4 regions of the Oceanisphaera ostreae genome follow, and region 4 is predicted to be linked to each of the others. Evidence: predicted binding sites of a transcription regulator. Region 4 holds the regulator's gene; each other region holds the start of a gene.
The links. Region 4 encodes sigma-54, which starts transcription at its own class of promoters, with help from an activator protein. Its sites were predicted from a motif close to TGGCACNGTTTTNGCTT; they were not measured.
Positions count from the first base shown of each region.

Region 1: a site for sigma-54 is predicted at 1,337-1,353, ahead of ACFQ1C_RS05655 (cytochrome ubiquinol oxidase subunit I). Genes of this name have one in related genera too.
Region 2: a site for sigma-54 is predicted at 1,875-1,891, ahead of ACFQ1C_RS07520 (superinfection exclusion B family protein). Genes of this name have one in related genera too.
Region 3: a site for sigma-54 is predicted at 1,980-1,996, ahead of flgF (flagellar basal-body rod protein FlgF). Genes of this name have one in related genera too.

Region 1 is NZ_JBHTJS010000015.1:99,884-102,996, forward strand. Features, by position in the region: gene ACFQ1C_RS05655 (cytochrome ubiquinol oxidase subunit I) at 1-1,185, opposite strand, end outside; gene ACFQ1C_RS05660 (ATP-binding protein) at 1,516-3,113, shown strand, end outside.
Region 2 is NZ_JBHTJS010000029.1:76,219-79,331, reverse strand. Features, by position in the region: gene ACFQ1C_RS07535 (TIGR01244 family sulfur transferase) at 1-93, shown strand, start outside; gene ACFQ1C_RS07530 (bacterioferritin-associated ferredoxin) at 226-417, shown strand; gene ACFQ1C_RS07525 (methylglyoxal synthase) at 648-1,106, shown strand; gene ACFQ1C_RS07520 (superinfection exclusion B family protein) at 1,218-1,790, opposite strand; gene ACFQ1C_RS07515 (GlcG/HbpS family heme-binding protein) at 2,062-2,493, shown strand; gene ACFQ1C_RS07510 (TetR/AcrR family transcriptional regulator) at 2,659-3,113, shown strand, end outside.
Region 3 is NZ_JBHTJS010000010.1:101,694-104,806, reverse strand. Features, by position in the region: gene flgH (flagellar basal body L-ring protein FlgH) at 1-318, opposite strand, end outside; gene flgG (flagellar basal-body rod protein FlgG) at 345-1,133, opposite strand; gene flgF (flagellar basal-body rod protein FlgF) at 1,145-1,888, opposite strand; gene flgE (flagellar hook protein FlgE) at 2,931-3,113, opposite strand, start outside.
Region 4 is NZ_JBHTJS010000004.1:36,908-40,020, reverse strand. Features, by position in the region: gene lptB (LPS export ABC transporter ATP-binding protein) at 1-725, shown strand, start outside; gene ACFQ1C_RS01875 (RNA polymerase factor sigma-54) at 775-2,229, shown strand; gene hpf (ribosome hibernation promoting factor) at 2,252-2,539, shown strand; gene ptsN (PTS IIA-like nitrogen regulatory protein PtsN) at 2,542-2,988, shown strand; gene rapZ (RNase adapter RapZ) at 2,999-3,113, shown strand, end outside.

The DNA.
Region 1 (3,113 bases), on a different contig from region 4:
TTCCATAGTGCGTACCAGTCCATGTACCAACCAAGGCTGACGGCCTACTTCGGTTACGTACCAACCCGCCAACGTACAAATTACGCCAGCAGGGATCATCATGTTCATCAACAATAAAAAGGGTTTGCTCTCAAACGTCCCACCTTTTCGGCGCAACCACAGGCCCCAAACAGCGGCGGCAATCATTAACATGCCTAAGCCGACCATAATGCGAAACGAGAAGAATATTAAGGGCACATAAGGCCGGTCTTCAGCCGGCACCGATTTTAGCCCTTGCAACTCGCCGTCTAATGAGTGGGTTAAGATGAGTGACGCCACCTTGGGCACTTTTATTTCAAAGTGGTTGGTTTCATTTTCCATATCAGGAATGGCGAACAGCAATAACGGTGCGCCGGTTTCTGTAGCGGGCCAAATACCTTCCATGGCCGCGATTTTAACTGGCTGATGCTCTTTTGTGTTCAAACCATGAGCATCACCCACCATCAGCTGCAACGGTGCCAGAACCAAAGCCGCCCATAACGCCATCGATAAGCCTTTGCGCGCAAAGGCCACATCACGATTTTTACGTAAATACCAGGCGCTGACGCCACCAATCACAAAGGTAGCCGTCAGCATGGCGGCCAACAGCATGTGTGTTAAGCGATAGGGCATGGAAGGGTTAAAAATTACTTCCATCCAGCTTTCCACTTCAAAACGACCGTCTACTATCTTGTGACCAGCCGGTGTTTGCATCCAAGAGTTAGCGGCAATAATCCAAAACGACGATATCCAAGTACCCACCGCCACCACGCAAGTAGCAAAGTAGTGCAGCTTTTCACCCACGCGTTGCCAACCAAATAGCATAACGCCTAAGAATCCCGCTTCTAAGAAGAACGCAGTTAATACTTCATAGGCCAACAGTGGCCCCAAGACCGGCCCCACTAACTCGGAAAATTTAGAGAAGTTAGTTCCAAATTCATAAGACAGCACAATGCCACTGACTACCCCCATACCAAAGGTAATGGCAAACGGTTTAATCCAGAATTTAGCGAGTTGAAAGTAAACTGGATTGCGGGTTTTCAGCCATAGGCCTTCCCAAATCGCAATCGCGGTGGCTAAACCAATGGTAATGGCCGGAAAAATAATGTGAAAGCTGATAGTAAACGCAAATTGAATTCGCGACAGCATGGCTGAATCTAAGTCCATATTGCCTCCTTATGTACGTTGAAAACAATTAACTGCCGCAGGCAGAGTAGCCAAGAGTAGAACAATAAAGATGGCAGAAAATTCTAAAATTAAAGTGGTAATGTTCATAAATACGCTCGCAGAGTGAAGGCAATATAACAATACGCTTAATAAGCATAAACTGTGCCACTAACAAAAAAACCTGCAATTACCTTAACTTAGATCAAGTCCCCTGCTAACACTTGCTCCAACCGACAACTAGGTTTACAGTTCCCGACGGCCTGACTGTAAACCTTATTTACAGCGAGATTATTTTTACACCCACAATTTCCACAAACCCAAGGATACTGCATGGCGCTCGATCTCGCCTTTGAACTGATGATGCTGCTTACTGCAGGCAGCGCATTATTAGTATCCGCTTGGCTATTTTGGCGGGCCCAAAGCCAGCACAGCATGAAGGCACTGGCCGGATTTGGCATTATGATGGCGCTGTGGTGCTGCGGCCATGTGGCAATTTTTTATGGCAAAACGGGGCTGGGCAACGCGCTCATTTTAGCAAATCCTCTGATGCCTACCTTTTTTCTCGACTTTGCCATTGGCTTTGTTAACCAAGGGCCAGCCCAGCGCCCTTGGTTAAGTCGCCTCGCCCGCCACCGCGCCTTATTATATGTCGCCGCCCTGCTGGTGCTGGGAGGCAGCTTATTGGGTGAAGGGGGCAATGTGATCGCATTTGGCCCCTTTAGTCACTACTTCGTATTCAGTGGTATCGGCTGGTTTAATATCGCATATACCATTGGCGTAGGCATAGTGGCCCATGCGTTGTTACTGTGGGGCTGGAAAATGCACAGTGGCAATCGCCGCCGCTCTATTGCCGCTATGTTTATTGCCGGTGCCTGGGGCTTATTGCTGGCCAGCAGCTTTATTTTTCCGTCTCTCGGCCTACATTGGTATCCGTGGCCAATGCTGCTATTGCCCAGCTATGTGGTGCTATTGGTGTACGGCGTAGTGCGCTATCAAATGTTAGAGGTCAACGCCTGGGCCAACCGTGCACTACTGTGGATTTTAATGACACTATTGGTGCTAGGGATCATAGCGCTGTTTAGCTCTTTGGCGGGGCCTTTTGGCATGCAAGCGCTGGCTAATGTGCCCAATTGGCAGTTGTGGCTGTACTCCATGCTGTTACTCACCTTGGCGTTAGCGCTCTATCAACCGGTTAGCAAACTGGTTGCACGGCTTATTTATCCTGGCAGCCAATTAAATGAACAACAGTTAAACAGTTGGCAGCATCATTTAGCACAAGCCCACGACTGGCCTGAGTTAAGCCGCATTGCCGAACAACTGCTCGGTCAGCAAATGGGCCAATCCGCTTGCGTGTTATTACAACCACACACCTTTGTTATGCCCCCTGTTATTGGTCCTTGCATCATTTGTTATTACCAGCCATTAAAGTGGCAATCATCTTTGCAGGGCTTTGATGATGTAACTCCAAGCGTCAGGCTCACCGCAGAAGTGTTTGCCTCTTTGCTTACCACGCGCTGCAGCTTATTAGAGCGCTCATTACAGTTGGCCGAAGCCGAGCGTACACGGTTGTCTGATCAGCATTTAGTAGAGCTAGGCGGGCTGTCGGCGGCCATGGCGCACGAACTGCGCAACCCCCTTAATATTATTTCAATGGCATCGGCTGGCCTAGAAGTCGGGCGCAAAGCGATAATCCAAGCGCAACTTAAGCGCGCCGACCGCCTTATTTCTGACATGCTCACCTATTCTGGCAATATCTCAGTGCACCGCACCCCGGTACCGTTAGCGTCATTACTTAGCAGCTTACGCCCGCAATTTGACTGGCATAAGACCAAATTTGACTGTCAAATTGCCAACAACGTGCTTATTTTGGCAGACACCTATCGACTGCAACAAGTACTGGTTAATCTCATTGATAACGCGCTGTCTTT
Region 2 (3,113 bases), on a different contig from region 4:
ACGGCAAGTGCCGAGTTATTGCAGCGGGCGACTGCCGCTGGTTATGACTTATCGCAGTTAGCTCCACAATTGGATGCCGCTAAAAAGCAATAAGTAATAGGCTTGCTTATGAGCACATCGGTATGCGGTGGTGCCGTTGCTAAATTGTACAAATCTTAGAGAATAAGCCTTGCATTGATAACTAATATCATTTAGATTTACCTCATTGATGCGGAGGGTTTCTTCATGTATGTATGTTTATGCAAGGGTATTACCGATAGTCAGCTACGTGCCGCGATAGCGGACGGCGGCAGTGAGTTTAAACGGCTAAAGAAAGAATTGGCCGTGGGCTCGCAATGCGGTAAATGTGTCCCCGTGGCGATGGCAATTTTGGCGGAAGAAAATGCCAAAGCTGGGCTTTACTACGAAGTCGCTTAATTACCCTATCTAATCCCCTGCACTCTCCTAGCGATAGCACATAACCATCGCATCAAGCCCCGTTAGGGGCTTTGTCGTTTAAAGCCTCAATCCAACTATTCAATAGCTAACTGCGGCCAGCGAAGATGGCATACCTGTGAATGTTAATAGTTTCCTGTGCTCTTCCCTCTATCTATCTGACTCCGTTTTTAGCTAGTATGGGACTCGATTTTTATAAGGATTTACCCACAGTGAAAGAAACGTGTCGAGTTTTGCCTGCCCACAAAAATGTTGCCTTAGTGGCACATGATCATAAAAAAGCACAGTTGTTAGAATGGGTAGGGCGCCGCGCCGAAGCGCTGAAGTTACATCATCTGTATGCCACGGGTACCACGGGCAGCATGTTAAGCAAGACAATCGGCCTGCCAATTCGCTGCTTAATGTCTGGCCCGATGGGCGGTGATCAACAGCTAGGTGCCTTAATTGCTGAGGGTAAAATTGATGTGTTGATTTTTTTCTGGGATCCACTCAATGCCGTCCCCCACGATCCCGATGTGAAGGCATTACTGAGGTTAGCTACGGTGTGGAATATCCCCGTAGCCACTAATATGTCGACCGCCGATATGTTGATGGATAGTGCACAAATGAGCCAGGATTTCAGTATTTGCATACCCGATTATCAAGGATATTTGGACGAAAGAACGAAGTAGTAGCCGTAAAGGGGCGCCTTACGCTGTACGCCTTACGTTCATCTCTCGCAGGCTCAGTATTTTATCTTTGACGTACGGCGTACAGCTTATAACGTAAAGCTGTGTTTTCGTCTAATGTCTATCTAACCGCTTATATGCGTACTTAGGGCGGGTGGTCATAATGAGATCTTTTTGTTCTTCGGTCATATTTGTCGGATTGAGGCCCAGCACTTTAAAAGTCAGTAATGGTCGCGCCGCGATACTGATCATGAGTGGCTTAATGGAATTTATCCCCGCGTCACCTGGTTCACCAAATGCGTAAGTCAGTATTCCTTGCTCCAGCAAGTTTTTGACGGTCGGTTCGGTGACTGGCAATTTTATGACGCTTTTACGTTGTATCACAAATTCACGTAACACCGACTTCTCATTGGCATCTAAATAATCCAGCAATTCTTTGAGTAATTTTTCTTGCATAAGGCGCTGCTTACGAGAAAACAGGTATTGAAATAGCATGATAGCTGCATGAGAGAAAAAATAAGCCCCAGATGCCACCATACTTAGTATGAATAGCAATCGATAATCATTGAGCCACAGCCCAAAAGAACCAGTAAAAAGAGAACTGGGTAATAAACTCATGATTGTACTACTTAGCAATAACCAACACATAAAGCGGTTAAATGTTGATATATATCGTAAATCCAGCATGTCTTTCTCCACGATTACACGATGACAGCCGCTCATCATGCTCGCATATGCAGCTAAAGTTAATATTATGAATAGGCAATTACCCAGCAAAAGTCATGCCATTTAACGAAGTAATGATCTTGTAGAGGATACAAGTGATGGTATCGTTCAGAGATGGTATAGTGATAAATTAATTACCTTAACGTTAAGTGTATACAGAATACCTTAATATTGTGTTTTATTAATGTTCGATTAATTTCTATTGTTATAGTCGACAGGGAGTCTAGAACAAATGAGTACGCTTACACTTGAACAAGCATTAACCATTACGCGTGGCGCATTCGAGCATGCGCAAGAGATTTCTGCTGCACCACTTACCGTTGCCGTATTAGATAATGCGGGTCGCTTAATTTCGCTGCAGCGCCAGGATGGGGCCAGCTTGCTGCGACCAGATATTGCTACTGGCAAAGCATGGGGAGCCGTTGCCATGGGCCGTAGCTCGCGTGGTTTGGCTGAAGTTGCTGAAGCGAGACCGGCTTTTGTGGCGGCGGTTAACGTTATGGCGCAAGGACAAATCATTCCGGCACCGGGTGGGGTACTAGTACGCGATGCCAACAATAATATTCTAGGCGCCGTAGGTATTAGTGGTGATACGCCCGATGTTGATGAGGTTTGTGCCGTTGCCGGTGTAGAGTTTGTCAGTTTGGTTGCGGATTGTAGCTAACAGATTATTTGTCAGTTGTTTTGGCCGAGGAGTAACTTTGGTTACTCATCTTAGCGCTCACACAGGTGAGCGCTTTTTTACGTTTTTTTGCCAAACTTTCGGTCAACCTGAGGTATGGTTAAGCAATGTAGCGTCTCATATTATGGTTTGGAGTTTAAAATCAATATGTCTCGGATCCGAGCAAAGAACGAAGAAATTATCATACGCGCCGCGAGTCGAGTATTTGCCGAGCACGGCTATGCCGCAACCAAAACGGCTACTATTGCGGAACTCGCTGAATTACCAAAACCCAATATTTACTATTATTTTGGCAGCAAAGAAAAGCTGTACCACGCCGTGCTCGAAAGCATTACCGAGCCGTTACTGGCGGCGTCAGCGCCTTTTATCGAGCACCAAGATCCCGTGCTGGCCCTAACGGCTTATATTAAATCTAAGTTAATGATTTCAAAGAATTATCCTTATGCTTCCAAGGTGTTTGCCAATGAAATTATGCACGGGGCACCACATTTACCAGCGGATATGATTGAGCGACTTAGCGAGCAGACCCGCACCCTAAGCGCCAAGCTCCACGACTGGATGGCGCAAGGCCTAATGACGGCCGTTGATGCACACCACTTGTT
Region 3 (3,113 bases), on a different contig from region 4:
GGTTGGGGCGGCAATATTTACGCTAGAATCTTTACCCTGCTGGGTAGTCGCGCGCTTTTGGGCGCGGGTCGACTCTGCTAAATCCACAGTAATAATGTCGCCAACGCGGTGCGCTTTAATGTCGGAATATAGGCTGTTGGCGTAGTTATCCTGAAAAATAGCGCCGTTAGGCTCTAGCTGTTGCTCGCTTAAGCTGGGGATCACCGGCGCAAAATCTGGGTCATCCGGCTTAGGCGTATAGGGCGTGCTCGTACAGCCGGCTAAACCGAGTGCAGTTAGCACAACCACCCAGCTTAAGGCGGTAATTATGTTTCGCATCACGCTCGTCCCCTCACTGCTCATCATTATAACTGCTGATTCACATACGCCATCATGTCATCTACTGCCGAGATCACCTTAGAGTTCATCTCATATACCCGCTGCGCTTGAATAAGATTTACCAGCTCTTCGGTCACGTTCACATTAGAGGTTTCTAGCATGCCCTGCTTGATGGTGCCGTAACCGTCGGCACCGGCAATACCTTGCATAGCGGCACCGCTCGACTGGGTTTCTAAATACAAGTTTTCACCTTTAGGTTGCAGGCCCGCAGGGTTGGCAAAATCACTGATAATAAGCTGGCCAATAATTTGTGACTCGGCCTGGCCGGCTATTTGTACAGACACTTCACCGTTGGTGCCTACGCTAATACTTTGCGCATTATCGGGGATCTGCATTTCTGGCTGCACCGGATAACCGTTGCCTGGGCTAACAATCACGCCTTCTTCATTAAGCGCGAACTGGCCGTTACGGGTATAACCAGTAGTGCCGTCTGGCAGTAGCATTTCGAAAAAGCCACGGCCATCAATCATCACATCCAGCGCATTATCGGTGGTTTGCACACTACCCTGAGTAAAGGTTTTTTGCGTGGCCACCACCTTACTACCGGCACCCAACATTAGACCCGACGGCAAGTTAGTATCGGCAGTGGCTCGGCCGCCCGGCTGATGAATGTTTTGATAGAGCAAGTCTTCAAAAATAGCGCGGCCTTTTTTAAAGCCCACGGTGCTGGCGTTCGCCAAGTTATTAGAGGTTACCGAGATATTGGTCTGCTGAGCATCCAGGCCAGTTTTACTAATCCATAGTGCTGGGTTCATTGTAATCTCCTTTAGATGCGCAGCAGCTGGGCATGGGCTTTATCGTTTTCTTCCGCGTGGCTCATCATTTTAAGCTGAGTCTCAAAGCGGCGCTGCAAATCAATTAAATGGGTCATTTCGGCAACCGGATTCACGTTACTGCCTTCTAGTGCACCTGCCAGCAGCTGTACTTGGGCCGAAGGGGCTTCTATTTGGCCGTCTTTACGACGAAATAGACCGTCTGGCCCTTTTTCAAGATCGGCATTGTTAGGCAGTACGGTTTTAATACGCTGCAATTCTGCGCCGCCGTTGGCCGGTTCGCCTTCTAGCCGAGCAAAGATGGTACCGTCTTTATTTATTTCCATTTTTTCTAGCGGCAGTGGCAAAAAGATAGGCGCACCACCGTCGTCTAACACGCTAAGGCCATTGCTAGTTTGCAACAATCCGTCTGCCGCCACTTGCAGGCTGCCAAACCGGGTGTAAGCCTCACCGCCATCTTTAGACTCCACCGCCAACCAGCCGTCGCCGGCCACGGCAACGTCAAGATCCCGACCCGTGGTTTGTATGGGCCCGGAGGCAAAACTTTGCCCCGGCCGCTCGGTCATGGCAAATACGCGGGTTGGCAAACCTTCGCCAAAGGCCTGCATGGCTCGCGCCTGCTCCATGTCGGCTTTAAAGCCGGTGGTATTGGCGTTGGCCAAGTTATTAGAGCGCACGGCCACGCTGTGCATGTTTTCTTTGGCGCCAGACATGGCGATATAAAGCAAATGATCCATTTCAGCTCCGTCGGTGAGTTAGCCGAATAAATACTGATTAATGCTGAACAGTCGCAAAGTTCTGCCACTGACCGCTAATTGATTAAATACAATGCAAGATTGGTGCCACAAAGAAAGCTTGGAGCGATAAGCTGGAAGTTAAAGAAAAACACCCAGCCAAACACTACACCGCACTCCTTGTAGCCTGCGCTTCAGCTGCAGGTCCTGCGGAGCAGGATAGTTTTTAAATGCCAGCAAAGGTCACTGGCCCCCCGCCTTCGCGAGGGTGACGATAGGGGGAAGCCTGCGCTTTAGCTGCTGGGACTGCGGAGCAGGATGGTTTTTAAATCCCGCTGAGACGGGAGTGCCAGCTAAAGCGTCACCCTACAAAAACACCGACCTTGTAGCCTGCGCTTCAGCTGCAGGTCCTGCGGAGCAGGATAGTTTTTAAATGCCAGCAAAGGACACTGGCCCCCCGCCTTCGCGAGGGTGACGATAGAGGTAAGCCTGCGCTTCAGCTGCAGGTCCTGCGGAGCAGGATGGTTTTTAAATGCCAGCAAAGGTCACTGGACCCCCGCCTTCGCGAGGGTGACGATAGAGGTAAGCCAGCGCTTTAGCTGCTGGAACTGCGGAGCAGGATAGTTTTTAAATCCCGCTGAGACGGGAGTGCCAGCTAAAGCGTCACCCTACAAAAACACCGACCTTGTAGCCTGCGCTTCAGCTGCAGGGACTGCGGAGCAGGATGGTTTTTAAATGCCTGCAAAGGGCACTGGCCCCCCGCCTTCGCGAGGGTGACGATAGGGGTAAGACAGTGTTTGGCTCGTCCCCTTTGCTCTTAACACTTCACAGGTTTAAAGCGGCGAAATGCGAGAGCAAGCGCTCGCCTACAAAAGCTAAAGAGCAGATCCTGACTTTCGTCAGGATGACGGCATAAAGCAAAACTAAAGCGAGATCCTGAATCAAGTTCAGGATGACGGCATAAACAAAAACACCGCCCTTAAAGGAGCGGTATTTGGTTTTTCTGACAGCTGACAGCTTATCGCTTACAGCTTACAGCTTTAAATTAACGTATTTGCAGCACGGTTTGCATTAGGGTGCTGTTTACCTCTAATGCTCGTGAGTTAGCTTGAAAGTTACGCTGAGCGGTAATTAAGTCAACTAACTCAGACGTAAGGTTGGTATTAGATTGCTCTAGTTTAGAGGCGTCAATCTTACCCAAGGTGCCGGTATTTGGCTGCCCGACTAC
Region 4 (3,113 bases):
TGGCTACCCTAAAAGCCCGTAATCTACAAAAAAGTTACAAAGGACGCCAAGTGGTGGCCGACGTTAGCCTAACCGTTAATACCGGCCAAATTGTCGGCCTGCTTGGGCCTAATGGCGCGGGTAAAACCACGTCTTTTTACATGATAGTGGGCTTAGTACAGCGTGATGCAGGCAGCATCACCATCGATGATCAAGACATTAGTCATCAGCCCATGCATGTGCGTGCCCAAGCGGGCATTGGTTACTTGCCACAAGAAGCCTCTATTTTTCGACGTCTGAGCGTGGCTGACAACTTAATGTCGGTGCTAGAAACGCGCAAAAATTTAACCGCCAGCGAACGCACAGAAAAAATGGAGCAACTGCTCGAAGAATTTAATATTACGCATATTCGCGACAACACCGGCATGAGCCTATCGGGCGGCGAGCGGCGACGGGTTGAAATTGCCCGCGCATTAGCGGCCGACCCGCGCTTTATTTTGCTCGATGAGCCGTTTGCGGGTGTTGACCCTATCTCGGTGCTCGACATTAAAAAAATCATACTGCACTTGAGAGACAGAGGCTTAGGCGTATTGATCACCGACCATAACGTGCGTGAAACGCTCGATGTATGCGAACGGGCCTATATCGTTAGCCATGGCCACCGCATTGCCGCTGGTACACCTGCAGAGATACTCAACAACGAGCAGGTCAAGAAAGTCTATCTTGGTGAGCAATTCAGCCTTTAGCTGTGCCGCCGGTGCTCCCAGCGGTTGACATGGAAGGACTTTTTCAACGATGAAGCCAACTCTTCAATTACGCATGGGTCAGCAACTGACCATGACTCCCCAGCTGCAACAAGCTATTCGATTGTTGCAGCTGTCTAGCTTAGAGCTACAGCAAGAAATTCAGCTCGCCTTGGATAATAACCCTTTGCTCGAACAAGAAGAGCCAGAGGAAGAAGGAAGCCAAGACTTATTAGAAGTAGCCCCCCAGCAAAATGAGCAACTAGCCACTGATAAAGCCATGGAGCAGCATCAGCTGTCTGATGAGCTGCCCATGGATACCCAATGGGATGATATTTATACCGCATCCGCGGGTGGTAGCGGCAGTGCCGGACTTCCCGAGGGCATAGAAGAAACCGTCTACCAAGGGGAAACCACCGAAACCCTGCAGGACTATCTGTTATGGCAAATGCAGCTCACCCCCTTTAGTGATATCGACCAAGCCATTGCCTTAGCCATCATTGATGCGATTGATGAAGCAGGCTACCTTAGCCTCGGCATAGACGACCTGCTGGCCAGTGTGACGGGCGGAGAGCAACATATTGAGGCGGACGAGGTAGAAGCGGTTTTAAAACGCATTCAACACTTTGACCCATTAGGCGTGGCCGCACGTAGCGTACAAGAGTGCTTGCGCATTCAACTGGAGTCTTTACCCGTTGAAACCCCTTGGCTACGCGAAGCCTTGTTGGTGATTGAGCACCACATGGACTTACTTGGCAACCGGGACTACCGCTCTCTGCAGCGTAAGACTAAGCTTAAAGAAGACGAACTCAGAGATGTGCTTGCGGTGATTCAGCAGCTTGAACCAAGACCTGGCAACCGCATACTGCAGTCCAGCTCTGAGTATGTGATCCCCGATGTGGTGGTGAGTAAACGCAAAGGGGTTTGGGTTGCTGAACTCAATATCGACGCCATGCCTAAAGTGCGACTCAATCAAACATATGCCGCCATGGCCACCGGAGCTAAAAGTAGAGAAGACGGCCAATTTATTCGCAATCACCTACAAGATGCGAAATGGTTTATCAAAAGTTTAGAGAGCCGAAATGAGACCTTGCTCAAGGTTGCTAATTGTATTGTTGACCAACAACAGGCATTCTTCGAGTATGGGGCAGAGGCGATGAAGCCCATGGTGCTTAACCAGGTGGCAGAAGTGGTAGAAATGCACGAATCCACTATCTCGCGGGTAACCACCCAGAAATTTTTGCACACGCCTCGAGGTGTGTTTGAGTTAAAATATTTTTTCTCCAGCCATGTAGGCACAGATACTGGCGGAGAGTGCTCTTCTACTGCGATTCGCGCTTTAATCAGGAAGCTAGTAGGAGCAGAAAATCCAGTTAAGCCATTAAGTGACAGTAAAATCGCGCAATTATTGGCTGAACAGGGGATACAGGTGGCTAGGCGGACCATTGCCAAGTATCGAGAGTCGCTAGCCATCCCCCCTTCCAATCAGCGTAAACGCCTAATGTAGGCAGACCTAGAAGGAAGACGTTATGCAAATAAATTTGACTGGACACCATGTAGAAATTACCGACTCGCTGCGTGATTACGTCAACAGCAAGTTCTCTAGATTGGAGCGCCATTTCGATCATATGACCAACGCACACGTCGTTCTTACTCTAGAAAAGCTACACAAAGTGGCTGAAGCTAAAATTCACCTCAGCGGTGGAGAAGTTTTCGCCAACGCCGAGCATGAAGATATGTACGCGGCCATTGACAGTTTGTTTGACAAACTCGATCGCCAAGTCATTAAACACAAAGAGAAGCTCAAGCAAAAATAATCATGGAAGTCGCCGACATACTGAGCAGGGACTGCACTCGCAGTGTCGTCCCCTGCACGAGCAAAAAACGCGCTCTGGAAATCATCAGCGAGCTGGCAGCCCAGCACCTTAACGTTAACAGCCAACAGTTGTTTGACTGCTTGTTAGCACGGGAAAAAATGGGCACCACGGGCATAGGTAATGGCATTGCCATTCCTCATGGCCGTATTAGCGATGAAAACCGGGCAACCGCGGTGTTACTTACCTTTGCCGAGCCGGTGGAGTTCGATGCCATCGACAATCAACCCGTCGGTTTGGTATTTGCACTGTTCGTTCCTGAACAGGAGTGTAAGCAGCACCTTAAAACCCTATCATTGATTGCTGAAAAACTCAGCGACAAACAAATTTGTAAACAGTTACGTCAAGCCAGCACTGATGACGAACTCTATCAAATCATGATTTCTTCCTGAGGAGGATACTATGCAGCTGGTAATCGTCAGTGGTCGTTCTGGTTCGGGAAAAACCGTAGCACTGCGGGTACTCGAGGATTTGGGCTATTACTGTGTCGATAATCTGCCGGTAGAACTCTTACCCG